3 regions of the Escherichia albertii genome follow, and region 3 is predicted to be linked to each of the others. Evidence: predicted binding sites of a transcription regulator. Region 3 holds the regulator's gene; each other region holds the start of a gene.
The links. Region 3 encodes Fur, which represses iron uptake genes when iron is present. Its sites were predicted from a motif close to ATAATAATGAGAACNACTATCAA; they were not measured.
Positions count from the first base shown of each region.

Region 1: the regulator Fur is predicted to act here: its motif matches at 8,822-8,844, upstream of fhuF (siderophore-iron reductase FhuF).
Region 2: the regulator Fur is predicted to act here: its motif matches at 6,214-6,236, upstream of sufA (Fe-S cluster assembly scaffold SufA).

Region 1 covers NZ_CP117568.1:3,699,790-3,710,546, forward strand. Annotated here, with positions in the region: gene lgoD (L-galactonate oxidoreductase) at 1-12, shown strand, start outside; gene opgB (phosphatidylglycerol--membrane-oligosaccharide glycerophosphotransferase) at 192-2,483, opposite strand; gene yjjA (DUF2501 domain-containing protein YjjA) at 2,737-3,231, opposite strand; gene dnaC (replicative helicase loader DnaC) at 3,288-4,025, opposite strand; gene dnaT (primosomal protein DnaT) at 4,028-4,567, opposite strand; gene PS053_RS17940 (threonine/serine exporter) at 4,673-5,146, opposite strand; gene PS053_RS17945 (threonine/serine exporter family protein) at 5,137-5,907, opposite strand; gene PS053_RS17950 (helix-turn-helix transcriptional regulator) at 6,532-7,257, shown strand; gene bglJ (DNA-binding transcriptional activator BglJ) at 7,215-7,892, shown strand; gene fhuF (siderophore-iron reductase FhuF) at 7,932-8,720, opposite strand; gene PS053_RS17965 (DUF1435 domain-containing protein) at 8,861-9,097, shown strand; tRNA gene PS053_RS17970 (tRNA-Leu) at 9,136-9,222, opposite strand; tRNA gene PS053_RS17975 (tRNA-Leu) at 9,255-9,341, opposite strand; tRNA gene PS053_RS17980 (tRNA-Leu) at 9,370-9,456, opposite strand; gene rsmC (16S rRNA (guanine(1207)-N(2))-methyltransferase RsmC) at 9,756-10,757, opposite strand, start outside.
Region 2 covers NZ_CP117568.1:717,294-728,050, reverse strand. Annotated here, with positions in the region: gene PS053_RS03490 (YdiL family protein) at 1-40, opposite strand, end outside; RNA gene rprA (antisense sRNA RprA) at 177-284, opposite strand; gene ydiK (AI-2E family transporter YdiK) at 469-1,581, opposite strand; gene ydiJ (D-2-hydroxyglutarate dehydrogenase YdiJ) at 1,970-5,026, shown strand; gene menI (1,4-dihydroxy-2-naphthoyl-CoA hydrolase) at 5,023-5,433, shown strand; gene PS053_RS03465 (YdiH family protein) at 5,533-5,721, shown strand; gene sufA (Fe-S cluster assembly scaffold SufA) at 6,275-6,643, shown strand; gene sufB (Fe-S cluster assembly protein SufB) at 6,652-8,139, shown strand; gene sufC (Fe-S cluster assembly ATPase SufC) at 8,149-8,895, shown strand; gene sufD (Fe-S cluster assembly protein SufD) at 8,870-10,141, shown strand; gene sufS (cysteine desulfurase SufS) at 10,138-10,757, shown strand, end outside.
Region 3 covers NZ_CP117568.1:4,390,047-4,400,803, reverse strand. Annotated here, with positions in the region: gene seqA (replication initiation negative regulator SeqA) at 1-275, opposite strand, end outside; gene ybfF (esterase) at 460-1,224, shown strand; gene ybfE (LexA regulated protein) at 1,364-1,657, shown strand; gene fldA (flavodoxin FldA) at 1,797-2,327, shown strand; gene uof (fur leader peptide) at 2,537-2,623, shown strand; gene fur (ferric iron uptake transcriptional regulator) at 2,616-3,062, shown strand; gene PS053_RS21150 (ChiQ/YbfN family lipoprotein) at 3,161-3,493, opposite strand; gene chiP (chitoporin ChiP) at 3,543-4,949, opposite strand; gene glnS (glutamine--tRNA ligase) at 5,404-7,068, opposite strand; gene nagE (PTS N-acetyl glucosamine transporter subunit IIABC) at 7,335-9,281, opposite strand; gene nagB (glucosamine-6-phosphate deaminase) at 9,614-10,414, shown strand; gene nagA (N-acetylglucosamine-6-phosphate deacetylase) at 10,477-10,757, shown strand, end outside.

The DNA of each region.
Region 1 (10,757 bases), 690 kb from region 3:
ATTACTTTCTGATAATGAGAGATAGCTAAAGTTGCCATGCAGCGTCCGGGGAAGTGTTGGGCGCTGTCTTTTTCTGCTTTTCAGTCATGCTTTATAGACCGGATAAGGCGTTTACGCCGCATCCGGCATTATGTACTCAATGCCGGATGCGACGCTTGCGCGTCTTATACGACCGACAAGTCGGTCAATAATTACCCATCACGCTCAACTACTTTGATTTCTACCATACCAATGCCGAGCTTACGCGGAGAGTGTCCGAGAATGTTTCCTTCGTTAGTTGAGACTGGTTCTGGCGGCACAATGACCAGCGTATCGGCATCGGTTGGGTTATCGAAATGCAACGTCGTGGTGGTCACCTCGTTGCCCAGCACCATCGTTTGCTCTTCTTTTCCTACTCGTACCGGAATCGGTCGGCTGGCGTTGTTGCCGTACGCTTTAGCGGTAATCACCAGATCAAACTTCTTCGGCAGTGGATGTTTATACTCGATTTTCACTTCATCGCCCAACTGCGCGTTGGACCAGCGGCCCCACGACTCTGGACGTGAAATACCGCTAAACTGTTTCACCTCTTCTGGCGCGCCGGCGACGTTAAAGATGAAGCTGTCGGCTTTGTAGCGAATGTCGTTATCGACAATTTTCAGCGTATCCACATTCTCTTTGTAGCGTTTCATGTCGATGACGGTATCTTTAAACGCCGTTTTGCCTTTCCATTCAGGTTTATCAACATGCTGCACAATTTGTTGCCCGCCAAGTTGACCTTGTGAGACGCACCAGTCGGTGGAGAGCGCCAGCTCCGGCGCCCACAGTTGCGCCATCTTGTAACAGCGGTCAACCCAGACGAAATTGTCGCGTGGGGCGAAATCAGCCAACTGGAAACGCAGTGGTGCGGAGTACTCACTTTCCGGCAGGGGTTCCACGCGCTTGTCTGAAACCCGCAACAGCAGCGGCAAACGGAAATGGCTACCCGAGAAGGCAATCATGTTTTTCTGCTGGTCGATGGTGAACTTTTTCATCTCGGTAGGAAACTTCCATAAGCGGATGATATCCGGCTTCCATGCCAGTACTTTCTCTTTAATGTTGAGGAACACTTCTGACATCGACTGCCCGGACAAGCTGCTGCGCCCAAGGCCGAGGAAGTTATCGCCCCCGAGAATATCCAGCACCGTAGCGCCGTTATCCATAGTGTTACGCTTTACTGCCAGCGTCTCTTGTTGTGGTTTGTCGCCGCGAATGACGAAAAACAGGTTATTACGATCCTGTTTATTGAGGTATTTCCACGCCGTGTTGTTCATCGCCAGATGGTCGGAAGAGACGACGATGACGGTATCTTTAAACCACGGTGACGCTTTGATTTTGTTGATAAACGTCGCGATATTTTCCTGGCTGCAACTTACCGCGCTGAATGACTGGTTCGGTTTGCCGTCAAAATCATATTTTTTGCGGTTACAGGTGCGAGAGATAAAACCATCCGGGTGATGGGTATCGACCGTCAGGGTAAACAGTGAGAATCGTTGACCGGAGCGAGACAGTTCTTCAAATTTTTTCCATGCTTCATCCAGCACGGTATCGTCGTAGAATCCCCAGTCGTTGCGATAATGCGGGTCCGCCACCACGCTTTTCAGTTCTTCCGAGCCATATAAATGGTCAAAACCGTGCGATTTCAGGAATACGTCTTTGCCTGCAAAACGCAGGTTAGCTCCCTGAACGAAATAGTTCTGATAACCCGAATTTTTCAGGATATCGCCCAGACAAATGTTCTGTGGGAAAAAGCTGGAAACCGAAGCGGAAGCGTTGCCTTCAAACGGGGCAAACAGCGGAATGCCGCACTGGGAAGCCACCATGCCCGCGATTGTGTAATCTGTTCCCGGCAGTTGCTGCGTGTGGCTGAAATCCAGCCCTTCATTTTTTAGTGCGCCCAGTTCGGGAGTGAGATCTGGAAAAGCGTCGTTGTCAAAATAGGTTCTCTCGAGACTTTCACCGTAGATATAGACCAGATTGAGTTTTGGATTGGGAATGGTTTTGGATGGTTCTTTGTAATAGGCCGCAAAGTCAGGATCGCCGTCGCGTGACTGGGATTTCACCAGTTCCGTTATCTGACGAAATGCCGGGCTGGCGTCCACTGAACCCAGTGCCAGTAATAGCGCCAGCAGGCTGTAGCCAAAATGGTGAGGATGATGGCGGCGTCGGCGTAGTATCCAGCCCAGCGCGCTGAAAACGGCAGTCAGCGCGAGTACGATCCCAATACCGGGCAGAATATATTTACTAACGCCTGCTCCGGTCAGGCTGTTCGTTAAGGTGTAGAGCACCGCGTCGTTAATGCCGTCGCCGGTAAAATAGTCGCTGGCAAACAGGGTGATGTTTAAAACAACAAATAGTCCCAGTACCGTTAATGTGGCGGCAAACCACCAGGTATTACGTCCCGCTTTCCATGCGTAGATCAGCACGGAAGCGAGAAACAGGGCGAAAGAGAATAGTTCTGACAACGGGCGATCCTCACTAAACCAGTCCATGTAGCCGATGTTTAAGCTTTTTGAGAAGCACAATGTAATGGCGCGGCCATATTGCTGCAATTCTAGTGTCAAAAAAATGCGATGTTGTTAGGAATTAGTTTATAAACAGACTTTTTTGACAGAGGCAATCTCGCGCATAACGGGGGATGAGAGCGTTACAACTGGAAAAAGGAGAAGGGAATTGCCGCGTCAGCCAATTAACAGCTAAAACGCGGCATTACGTGGATCAGGAGATAAAGTTCAGCCCTTGTTTTAATACCAGATCGCAAGCTTTGGTTTTCACTTTCTCTGCTAGCGGAGTAGTACCGATATTATCCAGATTGAGCTGTTGACCATCTTTGGTCTTTAACAGACCCTGAATGCCATCCAGATAGTTGGTGTCTTCTTTCTGTTTTTCGCTGTTCAGGCCCAATTTTTCCAGCACCTGGTTTTTCACATTTTCGGCATCGGTTACTGAAGCCAGCTTTTGCTTCGCGCAATATTGCAAAATACCCGCGGCATTGTTCATGTTGTCTGCGCTTAACGCTTGATTGCCGCTGCCAAGCAGGCTCGTTAAGGAAGAGAGCGACCAACCGCCTTCCTGTGTTGTGCTGTTCTGGTTACTAAGTCCGCTGGCAGCGCTGGTGAGCGTCTCTTTCCAGGAGGCGGCGTGTGTTCCGGCAGAAACTAGCGCGCTGGCGGTAATTGCACAGCACAGAAGGTATTTAACAGTTTTCATCATAATTACTCATAGTGGCATTTTGTCGCAGTATAGCGTCAGGGCCGGGCGGAATTGTCTTAATATTCTTTGCCCGTGACCCGGCTGCGATAACTATCCCAGTTGAAGATCACCCACAGACTGTTACCTAACCGCATACGATCCATCACTCGCTCACCCAGTAATTTCGTCATTTCTTCCATGTTGCTGTTGGTCAGCATCCCGGTTGGGCGCTTGGAAGAGGAACGACGATCGACGATCTGGTTGATGATCACTTTTTCATATTTGGATTCGGTTTGAACGCCGATCTCATCGATTACCAGCAGATCAACATTACTCAAATCGTTCAGTAGCTGCTCTTCACTGGTGCTGTTATTTCTGAAGGTATCTTTCATCGCCGACATAATATCGGCCACGGTAATAATCAGGACTGATTTACCGCGTAGCAGCAGTTCGTTGCAGATCGCCGCCGCCAGATGGTTTTTGCCAGTTCCAGGCTTGCCAGAAAAGATAAAGCTGGCAATGTTGCCGTCGAACTCTTCCACATACTGGCGTGCTTTGCTTAACGCATTCATCTGGCCTTCGCACTCAACGCGATAGTTCTCGAAGGAGCAATTTTGATGTAGCGGACGAATGCCGGAGCGATTAAAGGTGCGCTGCATTTTCATCGCCCGATTCTCGCGTTCAAGGGCGGCGGAGCGGATGGCTCCTTGTTCTTTCTGCCAGGCTAATAGTTCTTCACCCGTTTTGAAGGCGGGTTTGATATGAGCAGGCATCATTTTTTGCAGGCGCTGCATCAGGTCGCCAACGTTTTTCATCGTTATCCTCTGAATCCCGGTGGAATTTGGCTGTCAGGTTCACTGACCGTGTTCACATCTCGTTTGGCTAATCCGCCGCTGCTGGCGCGACCGATTTGCAGACTGCGCGCCAGTTTTTGTTGCCATTGTACATGGTGAAAAACTTTGCCTTCCGCCTGCCAGTAGGCAATGAATGAGGCCAACTCTTCGGCTGTTACCGGCTCTCTTAGCGCCACGCCCCATAACGCGGCCTGGCGGATAAAGTCGGCATCGGGCTGCCAGTCTGGGTACATGGCGAATTTACCCATTGGTACGGCAACGGGAGCGGCTTGTGGTTCCTGATAGAGTTGATCGTCCAGAGCAACATCGCTTCCCGGACGTGCCAGCTTTTCTTCCAGCGCCAGCAGTTCAGCCAGGCGCGCGGGCGTGACGGCATAAAAGGCCGGGGCGTTGTTAGCAAATACGGCAACCACACCGCTTTCAGCTTTTGCCAGAACGGTTTGGTGATCGTGTACCAGGGCGTCAATACCAACGACGTCCGGGGTCAAAACTCTGGAAGACATACTGTTTCTCAATATGGAACGATGAACGAGAAGGGAGATTACTTTTATAGTAACACACGGATGAGAGGAGGCTGTCTCTCATCCGTGTGCTTAAGCGAGGCAATTCTATACGCGGGGACGCTTGCGGTACAACCATAATCCAGGAACGGAAAGGCCAATGGATAATGCGCCAACAATTGATGAAGCCGTAAGAAAGTTGGTTAACAGGGCAATCATCAACGGTTCGCTGTATCCTAACTGGCTGATTTTTACCGCTGAAATCATCGCAGTGTAGGCGGGAATACCCGGGAACATGGGGATCACCGCCGCCACGGTGAAGACTTTCGGATGCGCCAGATACCAGCGTGACCACTGGATGCCAATGGTGCCGACCAACAGAGAAGCTATGAATGTCGACCATTCGATATTCAGCCCGGTAGTCATTAAGATCATCCGTGTACCATGACCCATGGCGCCAAGTAGCGCACACCAGCGTAATGCCCTAATGGGGACGTTGAACACCATGGCGAAACCGACCGCCGGTATAGCCGCGAGGATCATATCCTGTGCCAGCGCCAACAGAAATTCGATTACACCCATCCGCGTAGCCCCCATATGGTTAATGCCATCACCACACCAACGCAGGTCGCCAGGGTCAACAGACTGGCGATCGCCCAACGTGCCAGCCCGGTATTAATGTGGCCCTTAAACATATCGGCGACGGCATTAATGAGTGGAAAACCCGGCACCAGTAGTAAAACGCTGGCCGCCATCGCCACGCTGGGCGTATTGCTGAAGGTGGGGAGTTGCAAAAGCAGTCCAGAAATGGTGGTGGCGGCAAATGCTGTGATGCAAAAGTTGATCTGTGGGTGAAGGTGGCGTTGTGCCAGTAGCTGACGGATATACATGGCGATCATGCTGGCGAAGAAGGTGATAACAGCGCCGTCCCATCCACCGTTATTCAGCTTGCAGAAACAGGCGCAGGAAAGCCCAACCATCAAGGCAACCAGCCAGCGTGGATAGCGCAGTGGACGTATTTGGCTAAAACGTTTCTCAACGCCTTTGTAATCTAACAGTTGATGTTCTGCCAGAATGACAATGTGCTGTACTTCGGTAACTACGTGCATATTAATGCCGCGATCGTGATTTTTGCGCGTTGATGTCAGGCATTGCCCGTCTTTAATGGTGGTAAGCACGATGGCATTGGAAGAAATGGCGCTTTCAACGCTGTCCATTCCCAGCGCCCGACCAAGTCGCGAAGATAGTTCATCAACCACCGCGCTTTCCGCTCCGTGTTGTAATAAAAAAAGCCCGCACTGGATACATAGCCGTGTGATGGCCCGCTGTTGCTCTTCTTGCATGACTCGCCCTGTGTCATTAGACGTGTTGCAGATTGTCCAAATAATGAGATCCCTTTTGTATCATGAAGCGCGGTTGTTTTGACGTTGGTTAAGATCAAAATTGCGCTGATTAGTCCTGATCCCTATGGTGAGTCCGGTGTTGGACCGAAGTTTGTATTTGTCATGAAGTAAATTATTGTATGAATATTATCATTTCAATGAATTAATGATTTTTTCTTTTACGTGTTCAGTTAATTTCCGATGGTATGTACTTTAAGTGAGTGAATAAAAATAACTAGTTAGATTTTATTACTTTTTTCTCGTTTTTCTGGCGGAAATGCTCGCATGGCGGCATTGTTCGCCTTTTTAATTATATAAAAAAGTAATTGAATTCCAGACCCATCATTAAGTATTTCTAACAACATAATTTAGATATTTTAAATGTGTCAAAGCTATTTCACCAGGTTATTATTTGAGGCTATTCTCCTGAAACATACAAAGGGCTTTTGTGTGCAGGAGCAACTGATATGAAAGTGAATGCTAAGGATAATTTATTCGCTTAGTCTATTAATCTGTTGGATTTATTTAAGGAATGAATATTCTGAAAAGCCATTATGATTTTTAGACAGTGGATGTGGAGGAAATATGTTGCCAGGATGCTGCAAAAATGGAATTGTTATCAGTAAAATACCCGTCATGCAAGCAGGGCTGAAAGAGGTTATAAAGACCCATTTCCCTGAATATGATATGACATCCAGCGCCTCTGCAGAGGAGCTTACCTTATTACAATTACGCCGTGCTGGGTTAGTGATTGTTGATTTAGCCGGACAAATTGAACACCCGCGAGCCGTTTGTGAGCATTATTATTCGTTAATCTCGCAATATCGGGAGATTCACTGGATTTTTATGGTGTCGCGCGCCTGGTATACCCTGGCGGTAGAGTTGCTGATGTGTCCCACCGCGACATTATTATCCGATCTCGAACCCATTGATAGTCTGGTCAAGACCGTTCGTTCCGGTAATGCCCATGCAGACCGAATCAGCGCTATGCTGACTTCTCCTGTGATGTCGGAAACGCAAGATTCAAATTATCAGTCTGTCGTTTTGACCATTTCTGAACGTAAGGTTCTGCGGTTGTTAGGTAAAGGATGGGGCATCAACCAGATAGCGTCATTGCTTAAAAAAAGTAATAAAACCATTAGCGCACAAAAGAACAGTGCGATGCGTCGTCTGTCAATTCACAGCAACGCGGAAATGTATGCATGGATAAATAGCGCACAGGGTGCAAGAGAACTTAACTTGCCTTCTGTTTATGGAGATGCCGCGGAATGGAACACAACCGAATTAAGAAGAGAAATGTCGCACTTATAGAAAAATGCGTCATGAGCAGTATCGGGATTGAGAGTTTATTCAGAAAGTTTGCGGGTAACCCCTATAAACTCCATATCTACACTAGCCGGGAGGCGTTCCAGGATGCTATGTCACGAGTCTCATTTACGGCGGTTATATTCTCGTTTTCTGCCATGAGAACGGAGCGCAGAGAGGGATTATCCTGTTTGAATGAACTGGCAATTAAGTTTCCGCGTACCCGACGTTTGGTTATTGCAGATGATGATATCGAAGCACGATTGATAGGATCATTGTCGCCATCGCCTTTAGATGGAGTGCTAAGCAAAGCCTCAACATTAGACGTGTTTTACCAGGAACTTTTTCTGTCATTAAATGGTGTACGTCAGGCGACCGATCGTCTTAACAACCAGTGGTACATTAATCAAAGTCGCACGTTAAGCCCAACAGAGAGAGAAATATTGCGCTTTATGTCGCGTGGCTACTCAATGACACAAATTGCCGAGCAGCTTAAGCGAAATATTAAAACGATTCGCGCGCATAAGTTTAATGTGATGTCGAAACTGGGCGTCAACTCCGATGCAGGGTTACTGGAAGCCGCAGATATTTTGTTGTGTATGCGGATTTCAGACGCAATTCATGTACTACATCCTTTTTAAAACGATGAACGCCGGGTTAATCGTCCCGGCTGCGTTTTTTTATTTCAGCGTACAGTCGCCGCACTGTTGCACATCTGGCAGGCGGTAACGCTGGCAACAGGTTCGACGAACTAATAAACCGTCGCGTAGCACGACTGTGCGCCATAATGGATTATCTTCTCCGCTGGAGAGCGTTTTCTCAAAGAACAGGGCATGGCGGAGCGATTCAACGGTTGATTCACCGATTAGTTTTTTCATCTCTGTCAGATACCAGTTGATCAAATAGCCAGTGTTACTCCAGATGAGTTTACCGTTGATTTCGTCAGTGGCTTCTAGTGCCTGCACAACCGGGATCAACGCTGTCGTGATCAACTTTTCCATTCGCTGCCGCGGTGAATATATGGCTGCATTCTTGTCTTCACACACATCGACCCAGAAACAGGCGGCGCGTCCAGTTTCGTGAAACTCAACGTGGAAATGTTCCGGGGAAAGGTCTAACGCTTTTTCCTGCGTTAGCAGCGCCAGCATTAATGGTGGCGTCATCAGGCCGATATACCATTGCGCCCACAGTGAGAGCAGCGGCTTGTTCTCGCGGATCATCATCGGTTGGTTGCGGTAGATATGATCGGAATAGACCGCCAGTAGAGAACTTAGCGCATTCGGCGATGACCATTGCGCCAGCGTCATGGCGTTAAGCGGGGCGGGTTCATCCAGACGGATAAATTCCAGCAGATGTTCACGATGTTCGGCGATCGTCGCACGTACCGCTTGTGCAAGCGTTGGATCTTGCGGTTTGAGATGCGTTCGCCAGATAACATCTTCAAAAAGCGGTGCGGAACGATAGGACATAATCGTGATAGCAATCTAAATGATAATGATTGCTAATACTATCTATAGGTTTATCCGATAGCAAGGGGTTTCTCGTGCTTGTAAATGATAAAAATTACCATATGATATTTATTATCATTATCGATGTGAGAGATAAAACCATGTTGCAACGTATGCTGGGTAGTGGTTGGGGAGTATTTTTGCCGGGGTTGTTGATTGCAGGTCTGGCGTATGCTGATTTATCGCCGGATCAGTGGCGGATTGTGATTCTGATGGGATTAGTGTTGACGCCGGTGATGCTGTATCACAAACAATTACGGCATTACGTTTTGCTGCCATCGTGCCTGGCGCTTATTTCTGGCGTCATGCTGATGATAATGAACGGGAATCAGGGATGAAAAAGCAAAGAAGAAACAAGAGAGGAAGTAAAGATAATTGGTGCGAGGGGGGGGACTTGAACCCCCACGTCCGTAAGGACACTAACACCTGAAGCTAGCGCGTCTACCAATTCCGCCACCTTCGCACAGTCATCTTACTTTTTTGATATCGCCTCGTTGGTGCGAGGGGGGGGACTTGAACCCCCACGTCCGTAAGAACACTAACACCTGAAGCTAGCGCGTCTACCAATTCCGCCACCTTCGCCCAGTGCGAGCAATATCAACGTGGTTTTTGGTGCGAGGGGGGGGACTTGAACCCCCACGTCCGTAAGGACACTAACACCTGAAGCTAGCGCGTCTACCAATTCCGCCACCTTCGCATACCATCAATTCTTAAAAAGAATTGCTACCACGGAGGCGCATTCTAGTGGTTTTCAGCTATTCGTCAATAGTTAATTATCGCCTGATGCGTGATTGTTGGAAAAATGGTCATCAGGAGGCTAACGTGCGGGTTTGGTTGGTCGGATAAGGCGTTCACGCCGCATCCGACACGGTATGCGGGTGCAGATGTCAGATGCGACGCTGGCGCGTTTTATCTGGCTTACGATAGGCTAACGTACAGGTTTGTAGGTTGGATAAGACGTTCACGCCGCATCCAACAAGGATTGCGGCGTGATTCTTAACCTTTCTTCGCCTGGCGGGTCATAATGGCGCGATACACCTTGAAGCGCCCGGTTTGCGCGATCACTTCGTGGAAACCAAATGTTTCATCCAGTACGTCCGGGTAAGGCAGGAAGGCGTTTGCCACAATTCGCAACTCGCCGCCGCTGTTAAGATGGCGCACCGCGCCGCGAATCAGCGTTTGCGCTGCATCAAGGCTGGTTTGCATCCCGTCGTGGAATGGCGGGTTGGAGATGATCATATCAAAACGACCTTTCACCTCGGAAAAGACGTTGCTGGCAAAGACCTCACCTTCAATGCCGTTAGCAACAAGCGTTGCGCGGCTGGCTTCTACCGCTGGCGCAGAGACATCGCATAAGGTGAGACGAATCTTCGGCGAATGGCGTGCAAAGGCAACCGAAAGCACTCCTGTGCCACAACCGATATCCAGTACTTTGCCTTTCGTGTGCGGGGTTAATGTCGAGAGCAGTAACTGGCTGCCGGCATCCAGACCGTCACGGCTAAATACGCCTGGCAGCGTTTTAATGGTCAGGCCATCAACACTGTATTCGCCCCAGAATTTATCGGCATCAAACACCGGCTGCTTTTCCAGACGACCAAAATAGAGGCCACAGCGACGGGCGCTGTCTACCTTATTCAACGGCGCATAATCGGCCAGCATCTGCTCGGCGCTGCGCACGCCGCTGCGGTTCTCGCCAACGACGAAAATGTCAGTGCCCACCGGCAGCAGAGAAAGTAAATTCATCAACTGGAACTGAGCTTCCGGTTTGTTCTTCGGCCAGTAGTAAATCAGCGTATCGCAATCTGCGACGTCATCCGCCGTTGCCACCAGGCTAAAACGGGCGTTATCTCCCATCTGGCGGCTTAACACCTGCCAGTGGTGGAATTGCTGGGTATGAGCACGGCTGGCCGCGGTATCTAAACGCGCGGGCAGGTCATCCTGTAAGTCTCCGGCAAACAGAATACGGCTTTTTTCGAAATCATCACTGTGACGCAGCAA
Region 2 (10,757 bases), 1.0 Mb from region 3:
TAAAAATATGGCGTAGTGCCTGGAGTTCATAAGCGTTCATCGTGTTATGGCTGCATGAAAAAAAGAATAAAAATATAAATAGCACTATCAGCCTGCTAACGACTTGAAGAGAGTCACAGTATCTTGTGCAACATTATTGGAGAGAACGAGAGACGGGATGAGTGAGCGGAAAAATGTTAAAAAAAAGCCCATCGTGGGAGATGGGCAAAGACTACACACAGCAATTTGTTATTTCACTCAGGGGATTTCCATGCTTATAAATCAATACGTTGATCTATAATCGTGAGCTAATAGTAGGCATACGGACTTTTTGCGTCGATCAGATTCGTCTTATTAGTTTAAAAGCTGTAAAGATTTTGCGACGGGAAATGACGGTTGAATGAAAGTACGTCGGAGAATGAAAGAGCAAAAATGGATAGTTAATAAATGATGGTTAAGAATCAGGCGGCAAAGCCGCCTGATGAGAGATTATTTATTCGTTTTTTCTATTTCCCCCAGTTCTTCGAGAATTTCCTCATGTTGGTCAGTTGGTGGTGGAACTTCTTCGACCCAGGCTGCAAAAAGACGCCAGGATACGGCCAGCAGAACAGGACCAATAAACAGGCCGATCATACCAAAGGCAATTAAGCCCCCGATAACCCCGGAGAGGATTAGAATCAGCGGTAAATCGGCGCCCATGCGAATAAGCATAGGACGGATGATATTATCCAGCGTCCCAACTACGCCGCTCCACACCAGCAGCACAGTGCCCCAGGTGGTGTCACCTGTCCAGTAGAGCCAGATAATCGCTGGAATCAATACTGGCAACGGGCCAAGCTGGACAAGGCAGGAGAGGATCATTAATACCGTCAACAACGTTGCGTAGGGAACGCCGGCAACCGCCAGACCAATGCCGCCAAGCACCGCCTGAACCAGAGCGGTGACTACTACCCCCAACGCCACGGCACGAATGGCTTGCGCCGCCAGTAACACAGCCGCATCACCGCGAACGCCCGCCAGACGGGTCGCAAAATGGCGGATGCCTTGCGCTACCTGTTCGCCGCGCCAGTACAGCAGGGCGCTGAACAGCAGCATCAGCGCACAATGCATCATAAAACGTCCAATGTGCGCTGCCTGTCCAACAAACCAGGTGGTAGTGGTGCCAATATAAGGACGGACTTTCGCCATGATCGCCGTGCCGCCCATATCCAGCAAATTATGCCAACCAGCGTAAAGCTTCGCGCCAATTACCGGGATGGTATTAAGCCAGGCGAGATCGGGTAGCGTCATGTCACCACTGGAGATGGCTTTGATCAGCGGGCCGCTGCCGTCAACAATGCTATTAACCAGTAAAGCAATAGGGATGATAAACACCATCACTAATAACATTGTCATCACCAGCACGGCGAGAGAGCGACGGCCAAACATGATCTTTTGTAAGCGTAACAATACCGGCCATGTGGCGATAACCACCGTACCGGCCCATGCAAAGCCGAGAATAAAGGGTTGAACAATCCACAGACATGCCACAATCATGATGGCTAAAAACAGCACCGAAAGCAGAATTTGTGCAACATCCCTGGGCTGACGAATATTTACCATAACTACTTTTCACCTTTTTTGTGCGTCAAATCGTCGACGCGACGTGAATACGCAAAACTCACCTATATAATGATGAGCAATTTCAGCGGTTTTTAACAGAACGATTCTGCCCTTAATTCTGATGGGCGAGTAAGAAAAAAATGTGGTACAACAACTCAGGCAACACGCAAACGATTTACTCGTCATGTTTCAAGTTGCATGTGCTGCGGCTACGTTCGTTCCCCCCAGTCACTTACTTTTGTAAGCTCCTGGAGTTCACTCGCTTGCCGCCTTCCTGCAACTCGAAATCCATAGAGTAAGTAAACATCACCTTTCGGTTCGCTATTGCAGCAGCCTGAAAGAACCGTGTATCGACCTACATCACAGACCGCAGGAAAGGGTCAATATAATGATTCCACAGATTTCCCAGGCACCCGGCGTCGTTCAACTGGTGCTTAATTTTTTGCAAGAGCTTGAGCAACAGGGGTTTACTGGCGATACGGCAACAAGCTATGCCGATCGTCTGACAATGTCGACCGACAACAGTATTTATCAACTTCTTCCCGATGCAGTGGTATTTCCACGTTCAACCGCAGATGTGACGCTGCTCGTCCGTCTGGCGGCGCAGGAGCGCTATTCATCGCTGATCTTTACTCCGCGCGGCGGTGGCACTGGTACTAATGGTCAGGCGCTCAATCAGGGGATTATTGTTGATATGTCCCGCCATATGAACCGTATTATCGAAATTAATCCTGAAGAGGGGTGGGTTCGTGTTGAAGCAGGGGTCATTAAAGACCAACTTAACCAATACCTGAAACCGTACGGCTATTTTTTTGCGCCGGAACTCTCAACCAGTAATCGGGCAACGCTTGGTGGGATGATAAACACTGATGCGTCCGGTCAGGGGTCGCTGGTGTATGGGAAAACCTCAGATCACGTACTGGGCGTGCGGGCGGTGTTGTTGGGGGGCGATATTCTCGATACGCAACCTTTACCCGTTGAACTGGCTGAAACATTGGGTAAAACCAATACCACTATTGGACGAGTCTACAACACTGTTTATCAACGCTGCCGTCAGCAACGCCAGTTAATCATCGACAAATTCCCCAAACTTAATCGCTTTTTAACCGGTTACGATCTGCGTCATGTTTTTAACGATGAGATGACCGAGTTTGACCTGACGCGCATTCTGACCGGGTCAGAAGGGACGCTGGCTTTTATTACTGAAGCGCGTCTGGATATTACTCGTCTGCCTAAAGTGCGCCGTCTGGTGAACGTCAAATATGATTCTTTTGATTCTGCACTGCGTAACGCGCCGTTTATGGTAGAAGCTCGCGCGCTTTCGGTTGAGACGGTGGATTCTAAAGTCCTGAACCTGGCGCGAGAAGATATTGTCTGGCACTCCGTCAGTGAGCTGATTACCGATGTACCCGACAAAGAGATGCTCGGGTTGAACATTGTTGAATTTGCAGGCGATGATGAGTCACTGATTGACGAGCAGGTGAATGCGCTTTGTGCGCGGCTGGATGAGCTTATCGCCAGCCAACAAGCAGGGGTGATTGGCTGGCAGGTGTGCCGCGAACTGGCGGGTGTCGAACGTATTTATGCGATGCGTAAAAAAGCCGTTGGGTTATTGGGAAATGCCAAAGGCCAGGCAAAACCGATTCCTTTTGCCGAAGATACCTGCGTTCCGCCGGAACACCTGGCGGATTATATTGCTGAGTTTCGCGCGTTGCTCGATAGTCACGGCTTAAGTTATGGCATGTTTGGTCACGTTGATGCGGGGGTGTTGCACGTTCGTCCGGCACTGGATATGTGTGACCCACAGCAAGAGGTTTTGATGAAGCAAATCTCTGATGATGTGGTGGCGCTTACCGCGAAATACGGTGGTTTGTTGTGGGGCGAGCATGGTAAAGGTTTTCGTGCCGAATACAGCCCGGCGTTTTTTGGTGAGGAACTTTTTGCTGAACTGCGCAAAGTCAAAGCGGCGTTTGATCCGCATAACCGGCTTAATCCAGGGAAAATTTGTCCGCCAGAAGGCATTGACGCGCCTATGATGAAAGTGGATGCGCTGAAGCGCGGGACGTATGACCGACAGATCCCCATCGCAGTGCGTCAGCAGTGGCGCGGGGCCATGGAATGTAATGGCAACGGTCTTTGTTTTAACTTTGATGCCCGCAGCCCAATGTGCCCGTCGATGAAAATCAGTCAGAACCGGATTCATTCACCAAAAGGGCGAGCGACTCTGGTACGCGAATGGCTACGTTTGCTGGCCGATCGCGGCGTAGATCCCTTAAAGCTGGAGCAGGAACTACCGGAAACGCGCGCCAGTTTGCGTATGTTGATTGCCCGCACCCGTAATAGCTGGCATGCAAATAAAGGCGAATATGACTTCTCTCACGAAGTCAAAGAGGCGATGTCAGGTTGTCTGGCTTGTAAAGCGTGTTCGACCCAGTGCCCAATCAAAATTGACGTGCCGGAGTTCCGTTCTCGCTTTCTGCAGCTTTACCACACTCGTTATTTGCGCCCGTTGCGTGATCATCTGGTCGCAACGGTTGAGAGTTATGCTCCGTTGATGGCGCGCGCGCCGAAGACTTTTAACTTCTTTCTTCGCCAGCCGTTGGTGCGCAAACTCTCTGAAAAGCACATCGGTATGGTTGATTTACCGCTGCTTTCGGTACCGTCGCTGCAACAACAAATGGTAGGGCATCGCTCGGCGAACATGACGCTGGAACAGCTTGAAGCCCTCAATACAGAGCAGAAAGCGCGTACGGTGCTGGTGGTGCAGGATCCTTTTACCAGCTATTACGATGCGCAGGTGGTAGCGGATTTTGTACGCCTGATCGAGAAATTAGGCTATCAGCCGGTGCTGCTGCCGTTCTCGCCGAACGGTAAAGCGCAGCATATCAAGGGATTCCTCACACGCTTTGCGAAAACGGCGAAAAAAACGGCGGATTTCCTCAACCGCGTGGCGAAGCTGGGAATGCCAATGGTGGGCGTCGATCCGGCACTGGTGCTCTGTTATCGTGATGAATATAAACTGGTCCTCGGCGAGGAACGCGGCGAGTTTAACGTCTTGCTGGCGAATGAATGGTTGGCAGGCGCGCTTCAGCCTCAGCCAGAGCTTATAGCCAGCGGTGAAGCGTGGTATTTCTTTGGTCACTGTACTGAAGTCACTGCTTTGCCCGGCGCGCCTGCCCAGTGGGCCGCTATATTTGCCCGTTTTGGCGCAAAGCTGGAGAATGTTAGCGTTGGTTGTTGCGGTATGGCGGGCACTTACGGACATGAAGCGAAAAATCATAAAAACTCGCTCGGTATCTATGAGTTATCCTGGCATCAGGCAATGCAGCGGTTGCCACGTAATCGCTGTCTGGCGACCGGATATTCCTGTCGCAGTCAGGTGAAACGGGTTGAAGGGACAGGGGTACGCCATCCTGTGCAAGCATTACTGGAGATCATTAAATGATATGGAAACGTGAAGCCACCCTTGAAGCACTGAATGCCATGGGGGACGGAAATATGGTGGGGTTGCTGGATATTCGCTTTGAGCGTATTGGCGACGATACTCTGGAAGCGACGATGCCGGTAGATCAACGAACAAAGCAGCCGCTTGGGCTGCTGCATGGCGGTGCATCGGTGGTCCTTGCAGAGAGTATCGGTTCTATTGCCGGTTATTTATGTACTGAAGGTGATCAAAAAGTCGTTGGCTTAGAAATTAATGCTAACCATGTGCGATCGGCGCGAGAAGGGCGAGTCCGCGGCGTTTGCAGACCGTTACATCTCGGTTCGCGTCATCAGGTCTGGCAGATCGAAATCTTCGATGAGAAAGGGCGTTTGTGCTGTTCATCACGATTGACGACGGCCATTTTGTGACGTTGTCACTAAAAAAGTGTGACGCATATTGCTTTTGGTTATTATCTGCGCAGTAAACGGTGGTATACTGTGCAGGTCTTGTCTACAAGCGAGGATGTTATGTCTACTCAACTCAATCCCACCCAACTGGCAATCGAGTTTTTACGCCGCGACCAAAGCAATCTTTCTCCTGCCCAATATCTCAAACGACTGAAACAATTAGAACTTGAATTTGCTGACCTGCTCGCGCTCTCTTCTACTGAACTGGTTGAAGAAATCTACTTCGCCTGGCGTCTGGGCGTCCATTAATCGTTACTGAATATAGTCTGTACGCCCTATTGACCTGGATTAATATTTTGTCCAGGTCTGACCATTTTCCTCTCATCTGTCTCGTTTTTACTCGTTTGATCTTGCTTAAAAAAAATACAAATCGAAGTTTGTGTTAAAACGGCGGTCGGATCTTATGAGATTATTCTTATCGCCCCTTCAAGAGCTAAGCCACTGTGAGTGCCGGAGATAAGCGCCGGGTGGGGTAGAAACCCTTAAGTCTGTGTTGTACAGACTTAAGGGTTTTCTTATTTTATGAGCCCGCTATTTTTTACCTATCTCTTAAATAGTCATTTCCAATACAACTTTTTCTTTTCCATCACAGCCTTAACTCTCTTCCGATAAGAATCATTATTTAACAATGAGATATCTGATTTTTCTCGTACCTGTTAACCCACACATCAGGGTCTATGCTTATTAAATGCAGGCAAAAAGCATGTTTTACGGAAAAGCCCCTGCGTTTTCTGTGTTGTACTGATAATCATTATCACTAACATGCTGTTATATGCTGAAAGCGATGAAGTGAGGTAAGTCGATGGACATGCATTCAGAAACGTTTAATCCAGAGGATTTCGCCTGGCAGGGCTTAACGCTGACACCCGCTGCCGCGGTCCACATCTGTGAGCTGGTGGCAAAGCAGCCTGGTATGGTCGGTGTGCGTTTAGGCGTCAAACAAACCGGCTGTGCGGGCTTTGGCTATGTGCTCGATAGCGTCAGCGAGCCGGACAAAGACGATCTGCTTTTTGAACACGACGGCGCGAAGCTGTACGTCCCATTACAGGCAATGCCGTTTATTGATGGCACGGAAGTCGATTTCGTTCGTGAAGGTCTCAATCAGATATTCAAATTTCACAACCCGAAAGCCCAGAATGAATGTGGCTGTGGCGAAAGCTTTGGGGTATAGGCGGTACTATGTCTCGTAATACTGAAGCAACTGACGATGTCAAAACCTGGACCGGCGGCCCGCTGAATTATAAAGAAGGATTCTTCACCCAGTTAGCCACTGATGAGCTGGCAAAGGGGATAAACGAAGAGGTGGTGCGTGCAATCTCGGCGAAGCGTAATGAGCCGGAGTGGATGCTGGAGTTTCGCCTCAACGCCTATCGCGCATGGCTGGAGATGGAGGAACCGCACTGGCTAAAAGCGCACTATGACAAGCTGAATTATCAGGATTACAGCTATTACTCGGCACCATCATGCGGTAATTGTGACGACACCTGCGTGTCGGAACCCGGCGCGGTGCAGCAAACTGGCGCGAACGCTTTTTTAAGTAAAGAGGTGGAGGCGGCATTTGAGCAGTTAGGCGTTCCCGTGCGGGAAGGCAAAGAGGTGGCGGTGGATGCCATTTTCGACTCTGTTTCGGTTGCCACCACTTATCGCGAAAAACTGGCGGAGCAGGGAATTATTTTCTGTTCCTTTGGCGAGGCGATTCACGAACACCCGGAACTGGTGCGCAAATATCTCGGCACCGTGGTGCCGGGGAATGACAATTTCTTTGCCGCGCTTAATGCGGCGGTGGCCTCTGACGGTACGTTTATTTATGTGCCTAAAGGCGTGCGCTGCCCGATGGAACTTTCCACCTATTTCCGCATTAACGCGGAAAAAACCGGGCAGTTTGAGCGCACCATTCTGGTGGCCGACGAAGACAGCTACGTCAGCTACATTGAAGGTTGTTCCGCTCCGGTGCGTGACAGCTATCAGTTACACGCGGCGGTGGTAGAAGTCATCATCCATAAAAACGCCGAGGTGAAATATTCCACGGTGCAAAACTGGTTCCCTGGCGATAACAATAGCGGCGGTATTCTCAACTTCGTCACCAAGCGCGCTTTGTGCGAAGGGGAAAACAGTAAAATGTCATGGACGCAATCAGAAACCGGTTCAGCGATTACGTGGAAATATCCCAGCTGCATTTTGCGCGGCGATAACTCCATCGGTGAGTTTTACTCGGTGGCGCTAACCAGCGGTCATCAACAGGCCGATACCGGCACCAAAATGATCCACATCGGCAAAAACACCAAATCGACCATTATCTCGAAAGGGATCTCTGCCGGACACAGCCAGAACAGCTATCGCGGATTAGTGAAAATCATGCCGACGGCGACCAATGCACGCAACTTCACCCAGTGCGACTCAATGCTGATTGGCGCTAACTGTGGGGCGCATACCTTCCCGTATGTCGAGTGTCGTAACAATAGCGCTCAACTGGAACATGAGGCCACCACCTCGCGTATTGGCGAGGATCAACTGTTTTACTGCCTGCAACGCGGGATCAGCGAAGAAGACGCCATCTCAATGATTGTTAACGGCTTCTGCAAAGATGTTTTCTCGGAATTGCCGCTGGAATTTGCCGTTGAAGCACAAAAACTTCTCGCCATCAGTCTTGAACATAGCGTTGGATAAGGAATAAACATGTTAAGTATTAAAGATTTACACGTCAGCGTGGAAGATAAAGCTATTCTGCGCGGATTAAGCCTCGACGTTCGTCCCGGCGAAGTTCACGCCATTATGGGGCCAAACGGTTCGGGGAAAAGTACCTTATCGGCAACACTTGCCGGGCGCGAAGATTATGAAGTAACGGGCGGCACGATTGAGTTTAAAGGTAAAGATTTGCTTGAGTTGTCGCCGGAAGATCGTGCTGGCGAAGGCATCTTTATGGCCTTTCAGTATCCGGTGGAAATTCCTGGCGTCAGTAACCAGTTTTTTCTGCAAACGGCACTTAATGCAGTGCGTAGCTATCGTGGTCAGGACGCGCTCGACCGCTTTGATTTTCAGGATTTGATGGAAGAAAAAATCGCCCTGCTGAAGATGCCGGAAGATTTATTGACCCGCTCGGTGAACGTCGGTTTTTCCGGTGGCGAGAAAAAGCGTAACGATATTCTGCAAATGGCCGTGCTGGAGCCAGAACTGTGCATTCTTGATGAGTCGGATTCCGGGCTGGATATCGACGCATTAAAAGTGGTTGCCGATGGCGTGAACTCACTACGCGATGGCAAACGTTCATTCATCATTGTTACGCACTACCAGCGCATTCTCGACTACATCAAACCGGATTTCGTCCATGTGCTGTATCAGGGGCGGATTGTGAAATCTGGCGATTTTACGTTGGTCAAACAACTGGAGGAGCAGGGTTATGGCTGGCTTACCGAACAGCAGTAACGCGCTGCAACAGTGGCATCACTTGTTTGAGGCCAAAGGGGCGAAACGATCGCCGGAAGCTCAACAACACTTACAACAACTGCTACGTACCGGCCTGCCGACGCGTAAGCATGAGCACTGGAAATATACGCCGCTGGAAGGGCTGACCAATAGCCAGTTTGTCAGCATTGCGGGGGAGATATCCCCACAGCAGCGTGATGCCTTAGCGTTAACGTTAGACGCCGTGCGGCTGGTGTTTGTCGATGGACGTTACGTGTCAGCACTTAGCGATGCAACGGAAGGCAGCGGATATGAAGTAAGCATTAACGATGACCGTCAGGGATTGCCCGACGCCATTCAGGCGGAAGTGTTTCTCCATCTGACGGAAAGCCTGGCGCAAAGTGTTACGCATATCGCTGTGAAGCGCGGTCAACGGCCTGCGAAACCATTGCTGTTAATGCATATCACCCAGGGCGTGGCAGGTGAAGAGGTGAATACCGCCCATTATCGCCATCATCTGGAGCTGGCGGAAGGTGCCGAGGCGACGGTGATTGAGCATTTCGTTAGCCTTAACGAGGCCCGACATTTTACCGGTGCGCGGTTGACCATCAACGTGGCGGCGAACGCTCATTTGCAGCATATCAAGCTGGCGTTTGAAAACCCGGTCAGTCATCACTTTGCGCATAACGATATGTTGCTGGCAGACGATGCCACCGCATTTAGCCACAGTTTCCTGCTTGGCGGCGCCGTGTTACGGCACAACACCAGTACGCAGCTCAATGGCGAAAATAGCACGTTGCGTATCAATAGCCTGGCGATGCCGGTGAAAAACGAGGTGTGTGATACCCGCACCTGGCTGGAACACAATAAAGGTTTTTGTAATAGCCGCCAGTTGCACAAAACTATCGTTAGCGACAAAGGGCGCGCGGTTTTTAACGGTTTGATCAATGTCGCGCGGCACGCCATTAAAACTGACGGTCAGATGACCAACAATAACTTGTTGATGGGCAAACTGGCGGAGGTGGATACCAAACCACAACTGGAAATTTATGCTGATGACGTGAAATGCAGCCACGGCGCGACGGTGGGGCGTATTGATGACGAACAGATGTTCTATCTGCGCTCGCGCGGGATTAATCAGCAGGATGCCCAGCAGATGATCATCTACGCCTTTGCTGCCGAACTGACGGAGGCACTGCGTGATGAAGAGCTTAAACAGCAGGTGTTGGCGCGCATCGGTCAACGGCTGCCAGGAGGTGCAAGATGACGTTTTCCGTCGATAAAGTACGGGCCGATTTTCCGGTGCTCTCGCGAGAGGTGAATGGTCTGCCTCTGGCTTATCTCGACAGTGCCGCCAGCGCCCAGAAACCGGGCCAGGTGATTGACGCCGAGGCTGAATTTTATCGTCATGGCTATGCGGCGGTACACCGCGGTATCCATACATTAAGCGCTCAGGCGACCGAGAAAATGGAGAACGTGCGCAAGCGGGCATCGCTGTTTATTAATGCTCGTTCTGCAGAAGAACTGGTGTTTGTGCGTGGCACGACGGAAGGCATTAACCTGGTCGCCAATAGCTGGGGCAACAGCAACGTGCGGGCGGGCGATAACATCATCATCAGTCAGATGGAACATCATGCCAACATTGTTCCCTGGCAGATGCTTTGCGCGCGCGTTGGCGCCGAGTTGCGGGTGATTCCCCTTAACCCTGACGGTACGCTACAACTGGAGAGGCTATCCAATCTGTTCGATGAGAAAACTCGCCTGCTGGCGATTACTCATGTCTCCAATGTGCTGGGAACGGAGAACCCGCTGTCGGAGATGATTACGCTTGCGCATCAGTATGGCGCAAAAGTGCTGGTGGATGGCGCTCAGGCGGTGATGCA
Region 3 (10,757 bases):
ATAAAGCGATTTACCGCGCGTTTTTGCTCGGCGTATTCGTCCGAAAGCAGAAGTTCACGCATGGCGCGAACTTTATCTTTAATCGTTTTGACCGGCTTCGCTTCGACGATAGCAGGTGACGCAACGCGAACCTCTTTCGTCACCGGAGCAACAGGCTGTGATGCGGCGGAAAATTTCAACATGCGCCGTAAAATGTCGGATGCGCTCTCGCCGATATGCTTAGTGTGGCTGGCAATATAGCTATAGAGTTCATCATCAACTTCAATCGTTTTCATCTTAATCCAGTGCGGTGTCTTAGCTGAATACAAGTTGCCGGGAGTATACGAATAAATCCCGGCAGCGGATAGCGTCAAGCCTGGCATGCAGAAAAAATCGGAGTAACCCGTATTTGTTGCAGCCCTGTGGCACAATGGTCAACATAATACCCTAACCCGACAGAGCGAAAAAAAGAACTTTGCCATGAAATTGAATATCCGCGCGCAAACTGCACAAAACCAGCACAATAATTCTCCCATTGTCCTCGTCCATGGCCTGTTTGGCAGCCTCGACAATCTTGGCGTACTGGCTCGCGATCTGATAGACGATCACAATATCATCCAGGTTGATATGCGTAACCATGGTCTTTCGCTGAGAGATCCGGTGATGAATTACCCGGCGATGGCCCAGGATCTTGTTGATACCCTGGATGCGTTGCAGATCGATAAGGCGACATTTATTGGTCACTCAATGGGCGGTAAAGCGGTAATGGCGCTCACTGCACTGGCTCCCGATCGCATCGATAAACTGGTGGCGATTGATATCGCGCCGGTCAACTATCACGTACGCCGTCACGATGAGATTTTCGCGGCCATCAATGCGGTCAGTGAATCCGACGCGCAAACACGCCAGCAGGCAGCGGCAGTGATGCGCCAGCATCTGAATGAAGAAGGAGTCATTCAGTTTCTGCTGAAATCTTACGTTGATGGCGAATGGCGCTTTAATGTGCCGGTACTGTGGGATCAATATCCACATATTGTTGGCTGGGAGAAAATTCCGGCGTGGGACCACCCTGCGCTGTTTATTCCTGGCGGCAACTCGCCGTATGTCACCGAACAGTATCGAGCTGATTTACTGGCACAATTTCCACAGGCACGGGCGCATGTGATTGCAGGCGCGGGTCACTGGGTACACGCAGAAAAACCGGATGCGGTGTTGCGCGCCATCCGTCGCTATCTCAATGATTAGCATAACTGATTAAAAACCCAGCGCCCGCGCGGCTTTCCGCGCGTGGGCGTTGGCGAGACTCCTCACGCTGTTGTATTATGGCGCGCTATCCATCCGGGCAAGCGCCTGGCTGATTGTTTCCCCCGAAGTCACCAAGATCATGGCCAAAGAACAAACGGACCGTACGACATTAGATCTGTTCGCGCACGAGCGTCGACCGGGACGACCGAAAACCAATCCGCTTTCGCGCGATGAACAGCTGCGTATTAATAAGCGCAACCAGCTAAAACGCGACAAAGTACGTGGTCTTAAGCGTGTCGAACTGAAGCTGAACACGGAGGCTGTCGAGGCGCTGAACGAGCTGGCAGAATCGCGTAATATGAGTCGTAGCGAACTGATCGAAGAGATATTGATGCAGCAGTTGGCAGCGCTGCGCAGCCAGGGCATCGTTTAAATTTCCATTTTCGTGTAGCACAGTGTGCAGTCCTGCAAGTTTGCTGATTCCGCAAGACTGCCTGTTCTGCTATGATTGCCTTTATCCGTGGGCAATTTACCACCCCCATTTCAATAAGTTTCAAGAGGTTATTTCACTCATGGCTATCACTGGCATCTTTTTCGGCAGCGACACCGGTAATACCGAAAATATCGCAAAAATGATTCAAAAACAGCTTGGTAAAGACGTTGCCGATGTCCATGACATTGCAAAAAGCAGCAAAGAAGATCTGGAAGCGTATGACATTCTGCTGCTGGGCATTCCAACCTGGTACTACGGCGAAGCGCAATGTGACTGGGACGATTTTTTCCCAACTCTCGAAGAGATTGATTTCAATGGTAAACTGGTTGCGCTGTTTGGTTGTGGCGACCAGGAAGATTACGCAGAATATTTCTGCGATGCGTTAGGCACCATCCGCGACATCATCGAACCGCGCGGCGCGACTATCGTCGGTCACTGGCCAACTGCCGGCTACCATTTCGAAGCATCGAAAGGTCTGGTAGATGATGACCACTTCGTCGGTCTGGCTATCGACGAAGACCGTCAACCGGAACTGACCGCCGAGCGCGTAGAAAAATGGGTAAAACAAATTTCTGAAGAGTTACATCTCGACGAAATTATCAATGCCTGATGTGATGCGGCGTAGACCAATATCTACGCCGTATTAATAGGTAATGCCAATCGAAATAATTGCTACAAATTTGTAACTTTTGCCGTTGTACCTGTACAATGTCCCGGTATTCAAGTGGCCTTGCCGATATAAGTGTAAGCTGTGCCACGTTTTTATTAACAATATTTGCCAGGGACTTGTAGTTTTCATTTAGGCGTGGCAATTCTATAATGATACGCATTATCTCAAGAGCAAATTCTGTCACTTCTTCTAATGAAGTGAACCGCTTAGTAACAGGACAGATTCCGCATGACTGATAACAATACCGCCCTAAAGAAAGCTGGCCTGAAAGTAACGCTTCCACGCTTGAAAATCCTGGAAGTTCTTCAGGAGCCGGACAACCATCACGTCAGTGCGGAAGATTTGTACAAACGTCTGATCGATATGGGTGAAGAAATTGGTCTGGCTACGGTATACCGCGTACTGAACCAGTTTGACGACGCAGGTATCGTCACCCGCCACAATTTTGAAGGCGGCAAATCCGTATTTGAACTGACCCAGCAACACCACCACGATCACCTGATCTGCCTCGACTGCGGCAAGGTTATCGAATTTAGTGATGATTCCATCGAAGCGCGTCAACGTGAAATCGCCGCGAAACATGGCATTCGCCTGACTAACCATAGCCTCTATCTTTACGGTCACTGCGCCGAAGGCGATTGCCGCGAAGATGAGCATGCGCACGAAGGCAAATAAGCCAGCCTGAACGAACGAGAAAAGCCAACCTGCGGGTTGGCTTTTTGATACAAGGGAAACAAGAAAAAGCGAGAGTGACAGCCCTCGCTTTTCAGTTTTTACTGCGTAGCGTTATTACTGCGAATTTCCTGCCAGACCTTATCGCAATCGGCTTTCACCGCCTGGTCATTACCGGTTTGCGTTGCCTGAATGCACTGCTGATAATCCAGCACGCGAACACTTTCTTGTTCGGCAAACTGTTGATGTTGTTTCTCTTTCTTCAGTACGTTTAACACGCTCTGACAGGCTTCAATTTTTTCCGGCGAACCTTGCGCGGTATTGATACAGGCGCTGTAAGCTTCTTTCAGATGGCTATCTTCCTTTGGTGCTGTCGACTGCGCGCAGGCCACCAGCCCCGATGCCATTATGGCGATGAGAATTAATTTTTTCATAGCGAACTCCTCAAACGGGCGGCAGGCAAAATGCCTGCCGCGTCTGGCATCAGAAGATAGTGAACGGTGCGATCACCATAAATTTCACGTCACGCTCATCCTGGAAGATGTTGCCGTAACCACCACCCCAACTTGGGATGTCGGAGTGGTTGTCGTATTCGGTGAAGTGCAGTTTGAACATCGTGCCTTTGGCTCGACCGTCCTGAATGGTGTAGACCGCATCCAGGCTGTACGCAGACTCTTCAATAGTCCGGTTCTTGTCGTAGTACGCATCCGGGTTACTCTGCCAGGTCGCGGGTTTAGCATCCCATGCGTAAACATAAGAAGCGCCGATGGCGAAGCCAGGAAGATTCCAGTTTTTCAGGTCATACATCGCGCCGAAGAAGACCGCTTTTTCACCGTTGGCGTTAAAGTCAGAACGGTTATCCCACCAGATATCCAGGCGACCATTAGAGGAAGCATAGGTTGGAGTCATACGTTGCAGGAAGTATCCCTGCTGACCGTCGGCTTTAACCCAGGTGCCTTCCAGACGTAAATCGACGACATCAGCCGCCCGGTAGCCAAAGGTCAACGCCTGCAACCATGCTGTACCGTCATAAAGATCGTTGACGCTGCGATCGTCAACTTTGTCGCGTGTACCGTAGAACTGGTAGCTGGTGGTTAACGGGCTACCGGCGATATCAAATTTGTAGCTGGCTTTAGCAAAATACTGATCGATATAGCCTTCCGCCTGACCAAACGCCGCTTCCAGTACGAAATTATTTTTGAAGTCGTACTTCGCGCCAAGGGAGTGCAGATAGTCGACTTTGGTGGTTTTATCGTTCTGATAAAACTCATCCATTTCCAGATGCCACGGCGCTTTATATTCGTTGGTCCACATGTAAGAGAAACTCAACGCACCAGCATCGCCATAATCAAAATTAGCCCCAGCTTCCGCCCCCTGATAGGTGCCTGGCATAAAACTCCAGTGCGGCGCTAACAGCGTTTGACCAGTTGGCTGAATGTAACCTGCCCTCGCCCACACCGGACCGTATTTAAATTTAGCCGCCGCTTTATACAGACTTATACCGCTTTTATCGCCGGACCAGTCTTCGTCATAGGCTTTATTACTTTTTGAAAACGCGATTTCGTTCGGGTGAGAGCTGTCGCCGTTTTCCGCCATTTCAATCGCTGTAAACGCGGCAATATCCAGACCGAACATATCAGCGGCATAGCCAGACTGAAAATCGAGATTAGCGTTCCAGGTGGAGTGAGAAAGGTTGGTTTTGTATTTGTCGCCGTCGGTAACATCTTTACGGTCACGTTCACGCTGCCAGTAATAGATACCGCCGGTTAAGGTTGAATCTTCGAAGAATCCTTCGGCGCGAGCCTCTGGCATTGCCACAAAGCCCGACATTGCTGTAACACCGGCAATAGCCAGCGCCAGCGTACTACGTTTGCCACTAAACGTACGCATGGGTTAATCCTCTTTGACGTATAAATTGCTGCACCAAAGGTGAACAGCGAAAAAAATAAAAATTAAAAAAGTAGCGTTGAGAAAGGTCTCGCCGACTACAGGGACAGACTATTTTTCGCGACGCGAATTATCAATCTCTTTCTGTAACGAGAATGTAAGAACATGAGCAACCGCACATATTTTGATGTTTTTTGTTACAAGGCTTAAGTTCGTTATAAAAAAGTATATAGAGGGAAATACGAGGATTTACGTTGAATTAAGGCAATAACATTTTCAACATGTATATATCATTAGTTGCTAATTTTATTTATGAATAAATAACGACACGGTATTAATTTGCGAGGAAAAATAGAGAAAACGCCGCAGAACGCGGCGTTTTGGATTGTTGATAAAGTGCGTTTTGTTCATGCCGGATACGGCGTAAACGCCCTATCCGGCCTATGAATACTTCAAATTACATGCCGACTTTCGCCCAGGTATCACGCAGACCCACGGTGCGGTTAAATACCGGTTTCTCCGTAGTGGAATGGCGACTGTCGAGGCAGAAGTAACCTTCACGCTCAAACTGGAATGCTTTACCCGCTACCGCATCTTTCAGCGACGGTTCAGCAAAGCCCTGTTTGATCACCAGCGATTCCGGGTTAATCACCGACAGGAAATCATCCGCAGCCCCTGGGTTCGGTACACTGAACAGACGGTCGTACAGGCGAATTTCAACTGGCAGCGCATGTGCCGCGCTTACCCAGTGGATAACGCCTTTCACTTTACGACCATCTGCCGGATCTTTGCTTAAAGTATCGGCATCGTAGGTACAGAAGATGGTGGTGATATTGCCTTCGGCATCTTTCTCCACGCGTTCCGCTTTAATCACGTAAGCATTACGCAGACGCACTTCTTTACCCAGCACCAGACGCTTGTACTGCTTGTTGGCTTCTTCGCGGAAATCTGCGCGATCGATCCAAATCTCACCGCTAAACGGCACCTGACGGCTACCCATTTCCGGTTTGTTCGGATGGTTCGGCATGGTGACCATTTCGCCTTCGCCCTGATAGTTTTCGATAACCAGTTTCACCGGATCGATAACCGCCATTGCGCGCGGGGCGTTTTCGTTGAGATCTTCGCGGATGCAGGATTCCAGCGACGCCATCTCAATGGTGTTGTCCTGCTTGGTCACGCCGATGCGTTTGCAGAACTCACGAATAGAAGCCGCAGTGTAACCACGACGACGCAGACCGGAAATGGTCGGCATACGCGGGTCATCCCAGCCTTCTACGTGCTTGTCGGTCACCAACTGGTTCAGCTTACGCTTGGACATCACGGTGTATTCCAGATTCAGACGCGAAAATTCGTACTGGCGCGGATGAACAGGAATGGTGATGTTGTCCAGAACCCAGTCGTACAGACGACGGTTGTCCTGGAACTCCAGCGTACACAGGGAGTGTGTAATACCTTCCAGCGCATCGCTGATGCAGTGAGTGAAGTCGTACATCGGGTAGATGCACCACTTGTTGCCGGTCTGGTGGTGTTCAGCAAATTTAATGCGGTACAGCACCGGATCGCGCATCACGATAAACGGCGACGCCATGTCGATTTTCGCGCGCAGGCAGGCTTTACCTTCTTCAAAACCACCGGTGCGCATTTTTTCGAACAGCGCCAGGTTCTCTTCAACACTACGATCGCGGTACGGGCTGTTTTTACCCGGCTGCGTCAGGGTGCCACGGTATTCGCGAATCTGCTCTGGCGTCAGCTCATCGACATATGCCAGGCCTTTATTAATCAATTCGATCGCATAGGCGTGGAGTTGATCAAAATAATCAGAGGAGTAACGGACGTTACCAGACCAGTGAAAACCTAACCACTCAACGTCGTTTTTGATCGACTCAACGTACTCGATATCTTCTTTTACCGGGTTAGTGTCGTCGAAACGCAGGTTGCACTGACCTTTATAGTCCTGGGCGATCCCAAAGTTCAGGCAGATAGATTTCGCATGACCAATATGCAGATAGCCATTCGGCTCCGGCGGGAAACGGGTATGTACTGTGGTGTGCTTACCACTGGCCAGATCTTCATCGATGATCTGACGAATAAAGTTAGTCGGGCGGGCTTCTGCCTCACTCATCGTGGATTCCTCAAAGCGTAAACAACGTATAACGGCGTATGATCTTATAAGCGGGACAGGCTGACAACTGTTAGTTTTTTAAAATTGATAATCTGACAAAGATTATGGGGATGATTGATGAAAAAAAAAGCGGCGAAGATGATATCCGCCGCTTTTGCCATTCCTGTGTCATTGTTAGATGCGACGCTTAAGCGTCTTATCCAACCTACACAGAGCTTTTGTAGGCCTGATAAGACGCACCAGCATCGCATCAGGCATAAAGCTGATTACTTTTTGATTTCATACAGTGGCGTTTGACCCGCCACAACATGGCCCTGGGCTTTAATGATAAGGCCGCTGAAATCGTCAATATTGCTGCAAACCACCGGGCTAATCATCGAGCGGGCGTTAGCATTCAGGTAATCCAGATCCATTTCCAGAATCGGTTGCCCTGCGCTTACCTGCGCGCCCTCTTCCACCAGACGTTTAAAGCCTTTACCTTCCAGCGCTACGGTGTCGATCCCCATGTGGACGACGATCTCCGCGCCTTTTTCGGTTTCCAGACAGAAAGCATGGTTGGTGTTGAAAATTTTCACGATTGTCCCTGCGGCTGGCGATACGACGATTTTATCCGTCGGTTTCACCGCTACACCATCACCCACCGCTTTGCTGGCAAATGCTTCGTCAGGAACCTGCTCCAGCGCCACAACATCACCGGTAATCGGCGATACCAGCTCCGCGACAGACACCGCGTTTGGTACGGCCTGCGGTTTTACTACAGGAGCGACGGTTGCAGTTACAGCTTCAGCAGACGCAGCCGCTATCGGGCCACGGGCAACAACTTTCTTCATCGCATCGCCGATAGATTCCGCTTTCGCACCGACAATCACCTGAATAGTCTGTTTATTCAGTTTCACTACACCAGAAGCGCCCAGACGTTTGCACATTGCATCGTTGACGCGCGCAGAATCGTTAACCGTCAGGCGCAGACGGGTAATACAGGCATCAATCGCTTTCAGGTTGTCAGTACCGCCCACTGCAGCAATATAGTTGGTGGCCAGTTGAGTCAGACCTTCTTCGGTATTGCTGTTGGCTTCTTCTGTAACAATCTCGTCTTCTTTGTCTTCACGACCCGGTGTTTTCAGGTTAAACATGCGAATAACCACACTGAACACCACAAAGTAGATAGCGAAGAAAACAACGCCCATCACCAGCAGCATCCAGACGTTCTGGCTGGCTGCCGGCAGGTTATACATCAACGCGTAGTCGATAGCGCCCGCAGAGAAGGAGAAGCCCGCATGGATACCCAGCAGCGTTGCCACAAACAGGCTAATACCCGTCAGCAATGCATGCAGAAGGTACAACAGCGGAGCAAGGAACATGAACAGGAATTCCAGCGGCTCAGTCACACCGGTCAGGAACGCGGTAATCGCAACAGAAAGCAGCATCCCGCCAACCATCGGGCGACGCTCTTTCGGCGCAGCGAAGTACATTGCCAGCGCCGCGCCCGGCAGACCGAACATCATGATTGGGAAGAAGCCGGACATGAACATCCCCGCCGTGCCGTCGCCCGCGTAGAAGCGGTTGATGTCGCCGTGGAATACCGTACCCGCCGCGTTGGTGAATTCACCAATCTGGAACCAGGCGATGGTGTTCAGTACCTGATGCAGACCGGTTGGGATCAGCAGACGGTTGATGAAACCAAAAATACCGGAACCCAGCGCGCCTGCGGAAACGATCCATTCGCCGCCTGCATGGATAGCGTGCTGCACCGGCGGCCAGACATAACCAAAAATGGCTGCCAGCACCAGACAGAAGAAGCCGGTTGCGATAGGAACAAAGCGTTTGCCGCCGAAGAAGCTCAGGAAGTCCGGCAGTTTGATATTAGACCAACGGTTATAGGCTGCACCACCGACCAGACCGGTAATGATACCTGCCAGTACGCCCATATTAATTTCTGGGTTGATGGTGACCATGGCTTTGGTTAACACAAAGTAACCGACTGCACCCGCCAGCGCCGCCGCACCTGCACTGTCTTTGGACCAACTGGATGCCACGCCGATGGCGAAAATTAGCGCAAGGTTGTCAAAAATAGCGCCGCCCGCCTGGGCAATAAACGCAACGTTAAGTAAATCTGGCTGACCGAATCGCAGCAACAGCGCCGCCACCGGCAGCACCGCGATAGGGAGCTGTAACGCCCTACCGAGTCGCTGGAAAAAACCTAAAATATTCATCTTATTCCCCCTACGAGACCCCTATTTGGCTCGTTTAAAGCCGTTTTTTTATTTTGCTGCAATTTTTACTGTCGATGTTCTGTAATCAGATTGTTAGATCATCTGCTACAGAGTGTGTGAAAATTTAATTCGTATCGCAAATTAAACGCGTGTCTTTTGTGAGTTTTGTCACCAAATATCGTTATCATCACTCCCTTTTACTGGCTAAACCAGAAAACTTATTTTATTATTCAAAAAATCAGGTCGGATTGACGCCTGTCTGCGCAAATCCAGGTTACGCTTAAAGATGCCTAATCCGCCAACGGCTTACATTTTACTTATTGAGGTGAATAATGAGACTGATCCCCCTGACTACCGCTGAACAGGTCGGCAAATGGGCTGCCCGCCATATCGTCAATCGTATCAATGCGTTCAAACCAACTGCCGATCGTCCGTTTGTGCTTGGCCTGCCGACTGGCGGCACGCCGATGACCACCTATAAAGCGTTAGTCGAAATGCATAAAGCAGGCCAGGTCAGCTTTAAGCACGTTGTCACCTTCAACATGGACGAATATGTCGGTTTGCCGAAAGAGCATCCAGAGAGCTACTACAGCTTTATGCACCGTAACTTCTTCGATCACGTTGATATTCCAGCAGAAAACATTAACCTCCTCAATGGCAATGCCCCGGACATCGACGCTGAGTGCCGCCAGTATGAAGAGAAAATCCGCTCTTACGGAAAAATTCATCTGTTTATGGGCGGTGTCGGTAACGACGGTCATATCGCATTTAACGAACCTGCTTCTTCTCTGGCCTCTCGTACCCGTATCAAGACCCTGACCCACGATACCCGCGTTGCTAACTCTCGCTTCTTTGATAATGACGTAAATCAGGTACCAAAATATGCGCTGACCGTCGGTGTGGGTACACTGCTGGATGCCGAAGAAGTAATGATTCTGGTACTGGGCAGCCAGAAAGCGCTGGCGTTACAGGCTGCGGTTGAAGGTTGTGTTAACCATATGTGGACCATTAGCTGCCTGCAACTGCATCCAAAAGCCATCATGGTATGCGATGAGCCTTCCACCATGGAGCTGAAAGTGAAGACCTTAAGATATTTCAATGAATTAGAAGCAGAAAATATCAAAGGTCTGTAATTGTTATCCCTGCCCTGACATCTTGCTCAGGGCAATATTATTTTTGAAATCGGGGGGTCGGAATGTATGCATTAACCCAGGGCCGGATTTTTACCAGCCATGAATTTCTTGATGACCATGCGGTTGTTATCGCTGATGGCTTAATTAAAAGCGTCTGCCCGGTAGCGGAACTGCCGTCAGGGATCGAACAACGTTCACTGAACGGGGCCATTCTCTCCCCCGGTTTTATCGATGTGCAGCTAAACGGCTGCGGCGGCGTGCAATTCAACGATACCGCTGAAGCCGTCAGCGTGGAAACGCTGGAAATCATGCAGAAAGCCAATGAGAAATCAGGCTGTACTAA